4 regions of the Clostridium zhoujianii genome follow, and region 1 is predicted to be linked to each of the others. Evidence: riboswitches for the same ligand, from Rfam matches in the RefSeq annotation. Region 1 holds a riboswitch; each other region holds the start of a gene.
The links. A riboswitch is a leader RNA that binds a small molecule or an ion and turns the genes downstream of it on or off. The one in region 1 is predicted to bind S-adenosylmethionine.
Positions count from the first base shown of each region.

Region 2: another riboswitch for S-adenosylmethionine. It lies ahead of metE (5-methyltetrahydropteroyltriglutamate--homocysteine S-methyltransferase); the one in region 1 lies ahead of ACSYT2_RS15375 (trans-sulfuration enzyme family protein).
Region 3: another riboswitch for S-adenosylmethionine. It lies ahead of metF (methylenetetrahydrofolate reductase [NAD(P)H]); the one in region 1 lies ahead of ACSYT2_RS15375 (trans-sulfuration enzyme family protein).
Region 4: another riboswitch for S-adenosylmethionine. It lies ahead of ACSYT2_RS17350 (amidohydrolase); the one in region 1 lies ahead of ACSYT2_RS15375 (trans-sulfuration enzyme family protein).

Region 1 covers NZ_JBPUTF010000003.1:119,031-122,225, reverse strand. Annotated here, with positions in the region: gene ACSYT2_RS15380 (aminotransferase class I/II-fold pyridoxal phosphate-dependent enzyme) at 1-347, opposite strand, end outside; gene ACSYT2_RS15375 (trans-sulfuration enzyme family protein) at 350-1,501, opposite strand; SAM riboswitch class I at 1,616-1,718, opposite strand; gene ACSYT2_RS15370 (GIY-YIG nuclease family protein) at 1,747-2,028, opposite strand; gene ACSYT2_RS15365 (ABC transporter ATP-binding protein) at 2,142-3,195, opposite strand, start outside.
Region 2 covers NZ_JBPUTF010000001.1:172,075-175,269, reverse strand. Annotated here, with positions in the region: gene metE (5-methyltetrahydropteroyltriglutamate--homocysteine S-methyltransferase) at 1-1,740, opposite strand, end outside; cobalamin riboswitch at 1,771-1,952, opposite strand; SAM riboswitch class I at 2,012-2,129, opposite strand; gene ACSYT2_RS00875 (aminopeptidase) at 2,245-3,195, opposite strand, start outside.
Region 3 covers NZ_JBPUTF010000001.1:159,910-163,104, reverse strand. Annotated here, with positions in the region: gene ACSYT2_RS00825 (S-ribosylhomocysteine lyase) at 1-388, opposite strand, end outside; gene metF (methylenetetrahydrofolate reductase [NAD(P)H]) at 400-1,287, opposite strand; SAM riboswitch class I at 1,370-1,476, opposite strand; gene ACSYT2_RS00815 (MraY family glycosyltransferase) at 1,564-2,520, opposite strand; gene ACSYT2_RS00810 (V-type ATP synthase subunit D) at 2,731-3,195, opposite strand, start outside.
Region 4 covers NZ_JBPUTF010000005.1:109,113-112,307, forward strand. Annotated here, with positions in the region: gene ACSYT2_RS17345 (methionine ABC transporter ATP-binding protein) at 1-803, opposite strand, end outside; gene ACSYT2_RS17350 (amidohydrolase) at 822-2,000, opposite strand; SAM riboswitch class I at 2,155-2,263, opposite strand; gene rlmD (23S rRNA (uracil(1939)-C(5))-methyltransferase RlmD) at 2,498-3,195, opposite strand, start outside.

The DNA.
Region 1 (3,195 bases):
TGTTCAATATTAAATCTTGAGAATAAATTTGTTACTGCTCTATATGTTCCTCCATATACATCTCCACAGATTACCAAATGGTCTCCTGCTGAAAATATACTTAAAACTGAACATATAGCTGCCATTCCTGATGCAAAAGCAAATCCCCTATCTCCTCCTTCAAGTTCTGATATTAGATTTTCCAGCACTTCTCTCGTTGGATTCCCTGATCTTGAATAATCATATTTACCGAAGTTATCTATATCAAATTGATGATAGGTTGATGCTTGATATATTGGTGTACTTAGTGCACCTGTATTCTTATCTATACTTCCTTCTGAATGTATTAATGATGTTCCTATTCCCATTGTTATTCCCCCTTTATTGCTCTTTCCAGATCACCTATTAAATCATTTATATTTTCTATTCCTACTGCTATTCTCAAAAGATACTCATCTACTCCAAGTCTCTTTCTTAAATCATCAGGTAACTCTGAATGTGTTTGCGTAAATGGATAAGTAATTAATGTTTCTACTCCACCTAAACTTTCTGCAAAGCTTATTACCTCAACATTTTTTAAGATTCTTGGAATAATTTCTTTATCTTTAACTCTAAATGATAAAGTTGTACCAAAACCACTACTTTGAGATTTATTAATTTCATACCCCTCATGATCTTCTAATCCAACGTAGTAAACTGTACTCACTTCTTCTTGTTTTTCTAACCACTTAGCAATTTCTATAGCATTTTCTTGGGCTCTATCTAATCTTATATGCAATGTTTTAAGTCCTCTTAGTAAAAGCCATGCATCATTTGCTCCAAGAGTTGCTCCAGTTGACATTAATATATATCTCAATCTTTTAATTATATTTTCATCATTTGCCACTGCAATTCCAGCAAGTACATCATTATGTCCTCCAAGATACTTAGTGCCACTATGAACAACAACATCTGCCCCTAATTCTAATGGCCTTTGATAATATGGTGTTAAAAATGTATTATCAACCACAAAAATCAAATTATTCTCCTTAGCAATTTTACTTATCCCTCTTATATCAGTTACTTTTAATGAAGGATTTGAAGGTGTTTCTATAAATATCCCCTTAGTATTTTCCTTAATTGCAGCTTTAATATCTTCTAAATTTCTTGTATCTACAAATGTAGCATCTATTCCAAATGACTTATAAATATCATCAAATAGTCTGAAGGTTCCACCATATAAATCCTCTGATAAAATAACATGTTCCCCAGCTTTAAAAAGATGTATGCAACAAGTAATTGCCCCAAGACCTGATGCGAAAGCAATTCCTTCTTTTCCACCTTCTAAAGAAGCTACTGTCCTTTCTAATTCTTCTACTGTTGGGTTTTGCATCCTTGAGTAGTCATATCCTGTACTTTCATAAAGTCCAGCATGCTTAAACGTAGCACTTTGGTATATGGGAAAACTAATTGCCCCTGTTCTCTCATCTCCACCTGATGCCCCTCTTACTGCTTTTGTTTCAAATGAACAACAATCTTTCATATAATATGCCCCCTTTTTTAATTATAATTGCCTTTATAGTAAAAAAAGCCGCTTCTTAAATTATAAGAAGCGACTAAAAATAGCCTAAATATAGTCCTAATGGGACTAGCTTTCCTCTTATCTGTCAGGATAAACCTGCAGGATTTAGCACCACGTAATATCAATTACAGGTTGCTGGGCTTCAAAGGGCCGGTCCCTCCACCACTCTTAATAAGATAAACTTATTTATTAAATTTTCTACTTGTTTATATTATACAATTAACTTCTTTATTGTCAATAGTTTCCTCAAACTTTTCTATCAATTTCTCTTTGTCTTCCCTTTTTAACTTTTTTATGGCATATTCTCTTTTCATAGCTATAGACTTATCTTCATAAGTTTCATAGTATGCAAGTTCTAAAGGACCCCTTCCTTTTGTATACTTTGCACCTCTTCCACTACAATGATCATTAAATCTTTTTTCCAGATTGTTTGTCCACCCTGTATAAAGAGAATTATCTCCACATTTTATTATATACACATAATTCATCTCATCACCTTGCTTATCTTTTTAAGTATATTTTAAATATATACCTATTGAAATACAATGAAAAGATGACAAGCCACTTTTAACTTGTCATCTTTCTATAACTACCTTCTATATTAAACTGCTTCTTCCGATCTCTCAAATTGTGAGTTATAAAGCTTAGCATAGAATTCACCCTTAGCTAGTAACTCTTCATGTGTTCCTTGCTCAACTATATCTCCTTCATTCATAACTAAGATTAAATCCGCATCACGAATTGTTGATAATCTGTGAGCTATAACAAAACTTGTTCTACCTTCCATAAGATTATCCATAGCCTTTTGAATTAAAATTTCAGTTCTTGTATCAACTGAACTTGTTGCTTCATCAAGTATTAATATCTTAGGATCAGCTAAAATAGCACGGGCAATTGTTAATAACTGCTTTTGTCCTTGTGATACATTGCTTGCTTCTTCGTTTAATTCCATATCATATCCAGCAGGTAATGTTTTAACAAAATGATGAACATGAGCTGCTTTAGCCGCATCAATTACTTCTTCATCTGTTGCATCTAATCTACCATATCTGATATTCTCTCTTATACTTCCGTTAAATAACCAAGTATCTTGAAGTACCATACCAAATAAATCTCTTAACTCTGTACGATTGAAATCTTGAATATTGTGTCCATCAATTAATATTGCTCCACTATTAACATCATAGAATCTCATTAATAACTTAATCATAGTTGTCTTACCAGCACCAGTAGGTCCAACGATTGCTACCTTTTGGCCGGGCTTAACATGAGCTGTAAAGTCATTAATAATTGTCTTGTTTTCATTATATCCAAAATGAACATTCTCAAAATCAACTCTACCTTCTAAACCTTCTACTGATACAGGATTCTCAGCAAATTGTACTTCTTCCTCTTCTTCTAAGAATTCGAATACCCTTTCTGCTGCTGCTGCTGTAGATTGTAATAAATTAGCTACTTGCGCCACTTGTGCTATTGGTTGAGTAAATTGTCTTACATATTGAATGAATGATTGAATATCTCCAACTTCAATAGTCTTTTTAATTGTAAGCCATCCACCCATTATAGATACTGCTACATAACCTAGGTTTCCTATAAACATCATAACTGGTTGCATCATTCCTGATAAGAATTGAGACTTCCAAGCAGATCCATAT
Region 2 (3,195 bases), on a different contig from region 1:
TATATTCTTCAAATCTAAATCTTCCCTTGGGAACGACCAATTTAAGATAGTAATTGGTCCTGTTAGCATCCCCTTAACTGGTTTATCAGTTAACCCTTGTGCATAATTACTCCACTTTACTGTCAGATCCCTACTTCTTTGTATATCTCCAAATATTATTGGTGGCTTTACACCTCTTGTTCCATATGATTGAACCCATCCATTGGAGGTAAATATAAATCCATCTAATAGCCTTCCAAAGTATTCAACCATATCTGTTCTTTCATATTCACCATGTACTAAGACGTCAATATTTATCTCCTCTTGGAATTCTACTATTTCCTTAATTTTTTCTTTTATTTTATCTTCATACTCTATTTCTGTAATTTCCCCACCTCTAAAGGCCTTTCTTGCTTTCTTTACATCTTCAGTTTGAGGGAAAGAGCCTATAGTAGTAGTTGGAAGAATCGGTAATTTAAGCTCTTTTTTTTGTCTTTCTCTTCTTTCCTCAAAGGATTCATTCCTCCTAAAATCTTCTTCTTTTAGTAAAGTAATTCTCTCCCTAATCTTTTCATTAAAGCATAAATGATTAAATTTTTTTCTTTGAATTATATTTCGATTATTTATAAATTTTATATTTTCTTTATAGTTTTTATCATTAATCAACTCTCTTAACTCATTAAGTTCCTCTAGTTTTTCCTCTGCAAAAGCTAATGTTTCTTTATACTCTTCTTCTAATAAGTTTTCTTTTTTAATAGTATAAGGTACATGAAGTAAAGAGCATGATGTTCCTAAGATTAATTTTTCTTCTGGTATATATCCTCTAAGTTCTTCTATTAAGGATATACTTTGTTCATAATTATTTCTCCATATATTTTTCCCATTTACTACACCAGCAATTAATAGTTTATCCTTTGGAAAACCATGATTCTTAATTAATTCAATGTTCTTGAATCCTTCTACAAAATCTAAAGCAATTCCATCAAACTTATGATTTAATAAATCTGTATAAATATCTCTCACATCTCCAAAGTAAGTTTGTAAGATTAATTTATAATTTCGCTCTTTTTCTAAAAGATTTGTGTATATATCATTAAATAATTTAATATCATCCTCTGTTAAATCTGTAACTAATATTGGTTCATCTATTTGTAAATATTCCAAACCTATCTCATTAAACTTAAACAGTATATTTTTATAGACTTCTACTAGCTTCTCTTTCCAGTCAGATATATTCTTATCACCTTTTATATTAACTAATTTTATAAATGTAAATGGTCCAATTATTGTTGGTTTACTTTTAATACCTAACTTATTAGCTTCTTTGAATAATTCAAAGGGTTTATCATCATTTATCTTTAACTCTGCATCTTCTTCTAGTTCTGGGACAATGTAATGATAATTTGTATTAAACCACTTCTTCATAGGCAATGCTTTAACATCCCTATTATTCTTTTGATATCCCCTAGCCATAGCAAAATATGTTTCAAGCTTAGTTTCTTTTAATCTCTTATACCTTTTAGGTATTACATTTAAAAGAAAAGCTGTATCTAGGAAATTATCATAAAAGGAAAAATCATTTGATGGTATGATATCTATTCCATTTTCTTTTTGAGTAATCCAATACTCTTCTCTTAATCTTTTTGCAATTTCTCGAAGTTCCCTTTCAGAAATACTTTCCTTAAAGTACTTCTCCACTGCAAATTTCAGTTCTCTTTGTACCCCTATTCTAGGATATCCAATAATAGTTGTTTTTGTCATTTTGACCCCTCCTTAATCTTCATCCCAAAGATTTATTTTTTATATAAGGCAGGTTTCCTGGCTTATCTTCATTCTACTTATCTTCCTTCCCATTATGATAACAGTGGATAATAGACTTTCGTCAGATATACAGTAGTGGGTGCTGCTCAAGATTTTAACTTGATTCCCTTTTACCTTTCTTTTATGAAAGCACCTTATATTATTTGATAAAAAAATAGTGCACTAGAGAATAAATCTCTAGTGCACGAATAAACATACTCTATGAATTACCCTCTCATCTACTAGCCTTTTACAGCTACAGGAATTAGCACCGTATATCCTTGTATATGAACAAAAATATTGGTTGCTGGGTTTCATAGGGCCAGTCCCTCCACCACTCTTGATAAGAACTTTTATTTTTTTATCTGAATAAACAATAACATCTCTGTATTTTTATGTCAATAGTTTCTAGGAATATTTTACAACAAAGAAAAGCAGACCACTTTATTTAGTCTGCTTTTTATACTATGCTTCTAAAAGGAATGCATAATATCCTCTCATAGTTTCATAAATATCAACCTTACTAGCTATTTCCCATGGAGCATGCATATTATGAAGAGCTACACCACAGTCAATTACTTCCATATTGTATTGTGCAAGGATATAAGCGATTGTTCCACCGCCTCCTTGATCTACCTTCCCAAGTTCAGCTGTTTGGAATGTAACATCATGCTTTTCCATAATTCTTCTAAGTTCTGCCATATATTCTGCATTAGCATCATTACAGCCAGACTTACCTCTAGCACCAGTGTACTTATTAAATACCATCCCCTTACCAAAGTAAGCTGAATTTTTCTTTTCCATAACTGATGGATAGTTTGGATCAAAAGCAGCACTTACATCTGATGATAACATCTTTGAATTCTTAAGGGCTCTTCTTAATTTTATTTCTGAGTAATCTCCTACTCTGTCCATAACTTCTGCAACAGTATTCTCAAAGAACTTAGATTCCATTCCAGTAGCTCCAACACTACCTATTTCTTCTTTATCAACTAACAGACATACACAGGTCTTATCTATCTTTTCTATATCTAATAAAGCCATAAGTGATGTATATGAACAAACTCTATCATCATGTCCATATGCCATAACCATACTTCTATCTATTCCGTAATCTCTAGCCTTTCCTGCTGGAACAATTTCTAACTCTGCTGATATGAAATCATCCTCTTCAAAATCATACTTTTCTTTTAATAGTCTAAGTATGTTAGCTTTAACTCTATTCTTTTCTTCACCTTTAAGAGGCATACTTCCTACAAGTACATTAAGATCTTCACCTTCTACAACCTTATTACCTTTTTTCTCTTGTTGTGTTTGTGCTAAGTGAACTAAAAGATCTGATACTCCAACTACAGGATCATTATCATCTTCCCCAATTACTACATCAATCTTAGTTCCATCCTTCTTAACTACTAC
Region 3 (3,195 bases), on a different contig from region 1:
ATAAAGATAAGTCTCTATAGTTTCCACATTGTATCTCATTTGCTGCTGGTATTTCGGTTGCCTTTAAAACCTCTGCTAAAGCCTCCTCTAAGGCCTCCTTTATTTCAGAAGGATCCCTATCTCCCCATATACTTAAATAGAATCCTGTTCTACATCCCATTGGTGATAAGTCTATTATCCCTTCTAGGCTATCTCTTAATGTATGAGCTAGTAAATGTTCTAATCCATGCATTGCTGCAGTACCAAATGCCTCTTTATTAGGTTGAAGAAATCTTATATCAAATTTAGTTACTTGATCTCCATTTTTTCCATCTAATAAACAACATTTTCTTATATATGGCGCCTTTACTTTTCTATGATCTAATTCAAAACTTTCTACTTTTTCCATCATAACTCCTCCTAAACTAGTTCAATTTTATTTACTGAGGTAATAATACTCTCAATACTTCCACTTATCTTTCTTGCTAAATATGGATTATTCATTACATATAAATGTATTCCATCAACTCCTGTTGAAATAAGGTCAACTATTTGCTCTACTGCGTAAGCTATTCCTGCATCTCTTAGTGCCTCTGGATTATGTTCGTATCTTTCCATTATTCTCTTAAATTTCTCTGGAAGGGATGCTCCACTTAATGCCACCATTCTCTCTATTTGCTTTTTATTAGTTACTGGCATAATACCTGCTTCAATTGGTGCTTTAATATTTGCAGCACAAACCTTATCTTGAAAATCATAGTATAAATTGTTATCGAAAAATAGCTGAGATATGAAATAAGATGCCCCTGCTTCTTCTTTCCTCTTCATATTTTCGATTTCTGCCACCAATCCTTTAACTTCAGTATGCCCTTCTGGATAGCAAGCTGCTGCTATATTGAAATTCCCCTTACTTTGTATATACTTGATTAAATCAGTTGCATAATTAAGGTCACCTTTGATTCCACCTCCAAGAGGTAAATCTCCTCTTAATGCAAGGATATTTTGAATATTATTTGCTTCTAATTCCTTCAAATAATACTTTATCTCTTCTTTAGTTGAGCTAATACATGTTAAATGTGCTACTGCCTCAATCCCATATTTGTTTTTTACTAAAGATGATAATTCTGTAGTCTTATTATCCCTAATGCTACCACCAGCCCCATAAGTAACACTTATATAATCTGGACTTAATCCTTTTAATTCATCTAAGGTATTGTATATTGTTTCAATTGATGATGTTGCCTTTGGTGGAAATATTTCAAAGGAAAATACCACTTTCTTTTCTTGGAATAAATTCTTTATATTCATTTCTTTTGCCCCCTCTTTGCAATAAAAAAATGCCTAAAGGGTTATCCTCTAGGCATAATAAAATACTACGCTATAAAAATTCCCCTTATCTTTCAGCTTCTGCTGCAGGATTTAGCACCATGTATAATTATGACATATACCGGTTGCTGGGTTTCATAGGGCCAGTCCCTCCACCTCTCTAGATAAGAACTATTCATTTTTGTATATTATACCCTTTATTACTTAATTTGTAAAGGGGGTTTTTTCTAAATAAAAAGAAGACCTTGAAAGATCTCCTTAATGTTTAATTAATAATAATAGAATTGAGATTATACTACAAACTAAACTTATAACTACGATATAATTAACTATTTGCTTCGTAGTTAATCCTTTTTCTTCTAATCTATAATGCATTTGACTTCTATCTGCTTGATATACCGGTTTACCTTCACTAAATCTTTTAAATATAACAAATATATTATCAAATATAGGTACTGCTAAGGCTAATATAGGTATAAATAGACTCATTACTGTTGCTTGTTTAAAAGCACCATCTATAGCAATTATACTTAATAAAAATCCAATTAAATTTGCCCCTGAATCTCCCATAAAGACTTTAGCCGGGTATCTATTGTACATTAAAAATCCAAATATAGCTGCACCTAATATTAATGCAGTTGTTGCAGACTCAGTTTGCCCAAGGATAACTGCTGCAAAGAAAAATGTTACTGCTGATACAACTGAAATACCTCCAGCTAAACCATCCATTCCATCGGACCAATTAATAACTGTTGTAACACCAAATATCCATGTTATAGTTAATATAAACTGTAACTCTGGAGGTAAATTTATATATTCACCATTTACAAAAGGATTTGCAAATCCCCCAAAAACTATCCCTGATCTATATACTAATATTGCTGCAAATATTTGAACTATTAATCTTGGATATATAGGAAATTCTTTTCCTACTGCCTTATAATGATCATCAATTAGCCCTATTATCAATATTAAGGTAGATGCTATAAAAATCCAAAATTGCTCTGTTTTATTATCATGAACTAATAAAAAATACATGAGGAAGAATCCAATATATATTCCTACTCCACCGCAAAGGGGAATGGGCCCTCTATGCTTCTTTCTTTCAGTAGGCTTATCAGTGAAACCAATTTTCTTTGCTAACTTCATTAACTGTGGTGTAATTATGTAAACAATCAAAAAAGTTACTCCTAATGCTAATATGTAATTCCTCATAAACTCTACTCCTTAAATATTTTATGTCTAAACTATTCTAGCTTTAAGCATATTTTTTTACGCTTATAATTTGAATTATACTATTATCGACTTTTTTAATCAATTACAAAAATATTAAATTTGAATTATCTGCCTTTATTTCCACCATACTTTAAAGATATTTAACTTATATACAAGAAAAGCTTCCCAAATATTAGGGAAGCTTTTCTACTATCCTCTCTGCTCTATCATACTCTTAACTTTCATTAATCTAGTAATAGCAGATCTTTCATTTTCATCAAGTTTCATTCTTATATACTTAATAGTTTCTTGAAGTTGAGGAATTGTCATATATTCAAGAGCATTAACTCTTCTTCTAGTCTTTTCAATTTCATCAGCCATAAGTTGACATGACTTTTCTACTTCTGCAAGTTCAAGTAACTTTGGAAGTATCCCATAAAGCTTTGATATTGCATCATCAAGTTCTGAAGAAGTATTTGCAAATCCATAAGGGAAAATACTTCCCTCATCCCCCTCAAGTTCTCTCTTGAAGTTCATTACAGGAACGGATACACTCATAACATTCTTTTCGCCTACTTCAACTGAAATATGCTCCTTTGGATAAGCTATAGCCTCCTCTAGGAATTCAGAACTCATTACTGCTCTAGCCATAACGAAATCCTTTAAAGAACCTTC
Region 4 (3,195 bases), on a different contig from region 1:
TTTAACACTTTATTATTCCCTTCTTCACTGCTAAGTGAGTTAATGATACTTTTAGGAATACTATCTTTTATAACCGTTCTAACAAAACTCTTTGTTGTCTCTTCTTTAGGTCTTCCAAATACCTCCAACACACTACCTTCCTCAATTATTTCTCCCTTCTCTATAACAGCAACCTTATTACATATATCTTTAATTACGTTCATCTCATGGGTAATTATCAAAATTGTAATATTGTATTCCTTGTTTATTTTCTTAAGAAGTTCTAGAATAGATTCAGTAGTCTGAGGGTCAAGTGCAGATGTTGCCTCATCACATAATAGTATTAAGGGATTAGTAGCTAAAGCTCTAGCTATACCTACCCTCTGCTTTTGCCCTCCTGATAATTCATCTGGATAACTTTTAGCCTTACTCTCTAGTCCTACAAATTCTAATAACTCATTAACTCTTTTTTCTATTTCACTTTTAGGGGTATTATTTAGTTTAAGCGGAATAGCAATATTATCAAAAACAGTTTTTGAATTAAGCAAATTAAAATGTTGAAAGATCATACCTATTTGCTTTCTAAGGTTCCTTAATTCTTTAGTTGATAGTTTATTTAAATCTTTATCTGCTACAATTACACTTCCAGAGCTTGGCTCCTCTAATGAATTAACCAACCGGATTAAAGTGCTTTTTCCCGCTCCACTAAATCCTATTACTCCAAATATATCACCCTTATCAATCTTAAGATTTACATTCTTTAAGGCTTCTACACTTATATCTTTTCTCTTAAACACCTTCCCCACATTTTGTAGTTCAATCATGCTATTTCCCTCCTTCCTTTAGCTTTCTCTTTTATCTTTATCTAATTCTAATAAAGCTCTTTCAGCTAATTTTGCGAAATACTCTGAAGTACCTTTTAGTGCACTTTTATCAACTTGGAATTTAGGATGATGATGAGAATATGATTTACCAGTTCCAACATAAATAAATGTTCCTGGTATCTCTTCTTGATAATAAGCAAAATCTTCTCCACCTAATCCTGTTTGGCGCTTTTGAACTTCATATCCTATTTCACTAGCAACCTCCATTGAAATCTTAGTCCATTCTTCAGTATTATTTGTAGCAGGAGGTCCTGCATGCCACTTTACTTCTATCTCTGCTCCAAAAGATTGTGCTATGCCATGGATAACATCTTTGATTCTTTTTTCTATCAACTTACGTGTTTCAGGATTTAGAGTACGAACTGTTCCTTCTAAATAAGCTGACTTTGGTATTACATTCCATGTCTTCCCACTCTCTATATGAGTAATACTTATAAGTGCTTGATCAAATGCACTTATATTTCTACTTATAATAGTTTGAAGTGATGTTATTATATTAGCTGCTACTACTATTGGATCTATTCCTCTTTCTGGCTCTGCTGCATGAGCTCCAACACCTAATACAGTTATTTCGAATCTATCAACTGCTGCAGTTAATGGTCCAATGTTTGTCCCTATTGTTCCTACTTGTAAATCACTTGAAGTGTGTAATCCAAATATAGCTTGAACATCTGATAGTACTCCAGTATTTATTACTTGTTCTGCTCCATGAGCTGTTTCCTCTGCCGGTTGAAATAAAATTTTCACAGTTCCTGCCAACTCCGATTCTCTTAATTTTAATAAATATGCTGCTCCTAAAATTGATGTAGCATGAAAATCATGTCCACAAGCATGCATCTTTCCATTCACTACAGATTTATAGGATAAACTTGTTTCTTCCGATATTGGTAATGCATCTATATCCGATCTAATTGCAACTATAGGCCCATTCTCTCTGCCCTTTACCTCTGCTACCAAACCAGTTCTTAATGGTAAATCTAATACCTTTATTCCAGCTTTTACTAAAGCCTCTTTTAGAATTCTTGTTGTTTCAAATTCTTCATTTGATAATTCAGGATTTTGATGCAACTTGCAAAATATACTGCTAAGCTCCTCACCTAATTTATCTTTTACTATTTGTAATCTTTCAGTTGTCATATCTATTACACCCTTTCATAATTACTTCTTATATAATATTCCTCTGCTTTTCATAATGTTAAATACTTTAAATATATCCTACCAAGTAAAATGAGGCTATTTTTCTTATAAGAAAAATAGCCTCCTAGGGTAATAAATACCGTACGTGCCTGTTTTCTTATCTCTCAAACTCTACTTTGCAGGAATTAACACCATACATTTAAATGAAAAATGCTGGTTGTTGGGTTTCATTGGGCCAGTCCCTCCACCACTCTTGATAAGTTTTTATTTAATTTATAATTCATATATGTTTACTAGGAATTGTATGGTTTAATTATAACATCCTTATTTTTCTTGTCAATACAGTTTTGTATATTTTTTCTAAATATATCTTATTAATTTTATGCACAAAAAAGAACTCCCTAATAAGGAGTTCTTTTTACTATAGATATTACTTTAGATTATTTGTCAAATAATCCTCCGCAATTTTCATATTTTTTCATACTGCTCTCTAGAGCTTACTTTAATCTTGACATTAATACTACTGATTCTATGTGTGATGTTTGAGGGAACATGTCAACAGGTTGCACCTCAACAGTTCTATATCCTTTTTCCTCTAATATCTTTAAATCTCTAGCCAATGTACTTGGATCACAAGAAACATATACAACTTTCTTTGGCTTAGTTCTTCCTATAGCCTCTAATAATTTTATATCGCATCCCTTTCTTGGTGGATCTACAACAATTACATCTGCTTCTATTCCTTCTTCAATAAGATTTGGTATAATCTCTTCTGATTTTCCTACAAAGAACTCTGCATTATCTACATTATTTAACTTGGCATTTTCTTTTGCATTATTTATAGCAGCTTCTATTATTTCCACTCCATAGACCTTCTTAGCTTTTTGTGATAAAAATAATGTTATAGTGCCTGTTCCACAATATGCATCAAACACAGTTTCTTCACCTGTTAAATCAGCATATTCTAATGCCTTGTTATAAAGTACTTCTGTTTGCACAGGATTTACTTGGAAGAATGATAATGGGGATATGCTAAATTTAAATTGGCCTATGTAATCTTGTATTGTATCTGAACCATATAAAGTAATACATTCTTCACCTAATATAACATTTGTATTCTTTGGATTAACATTTAAAACTATGCTTTTAATTGCCTCTATATTTTCAACTATTAAATCCTTAAATTCATTTAAAT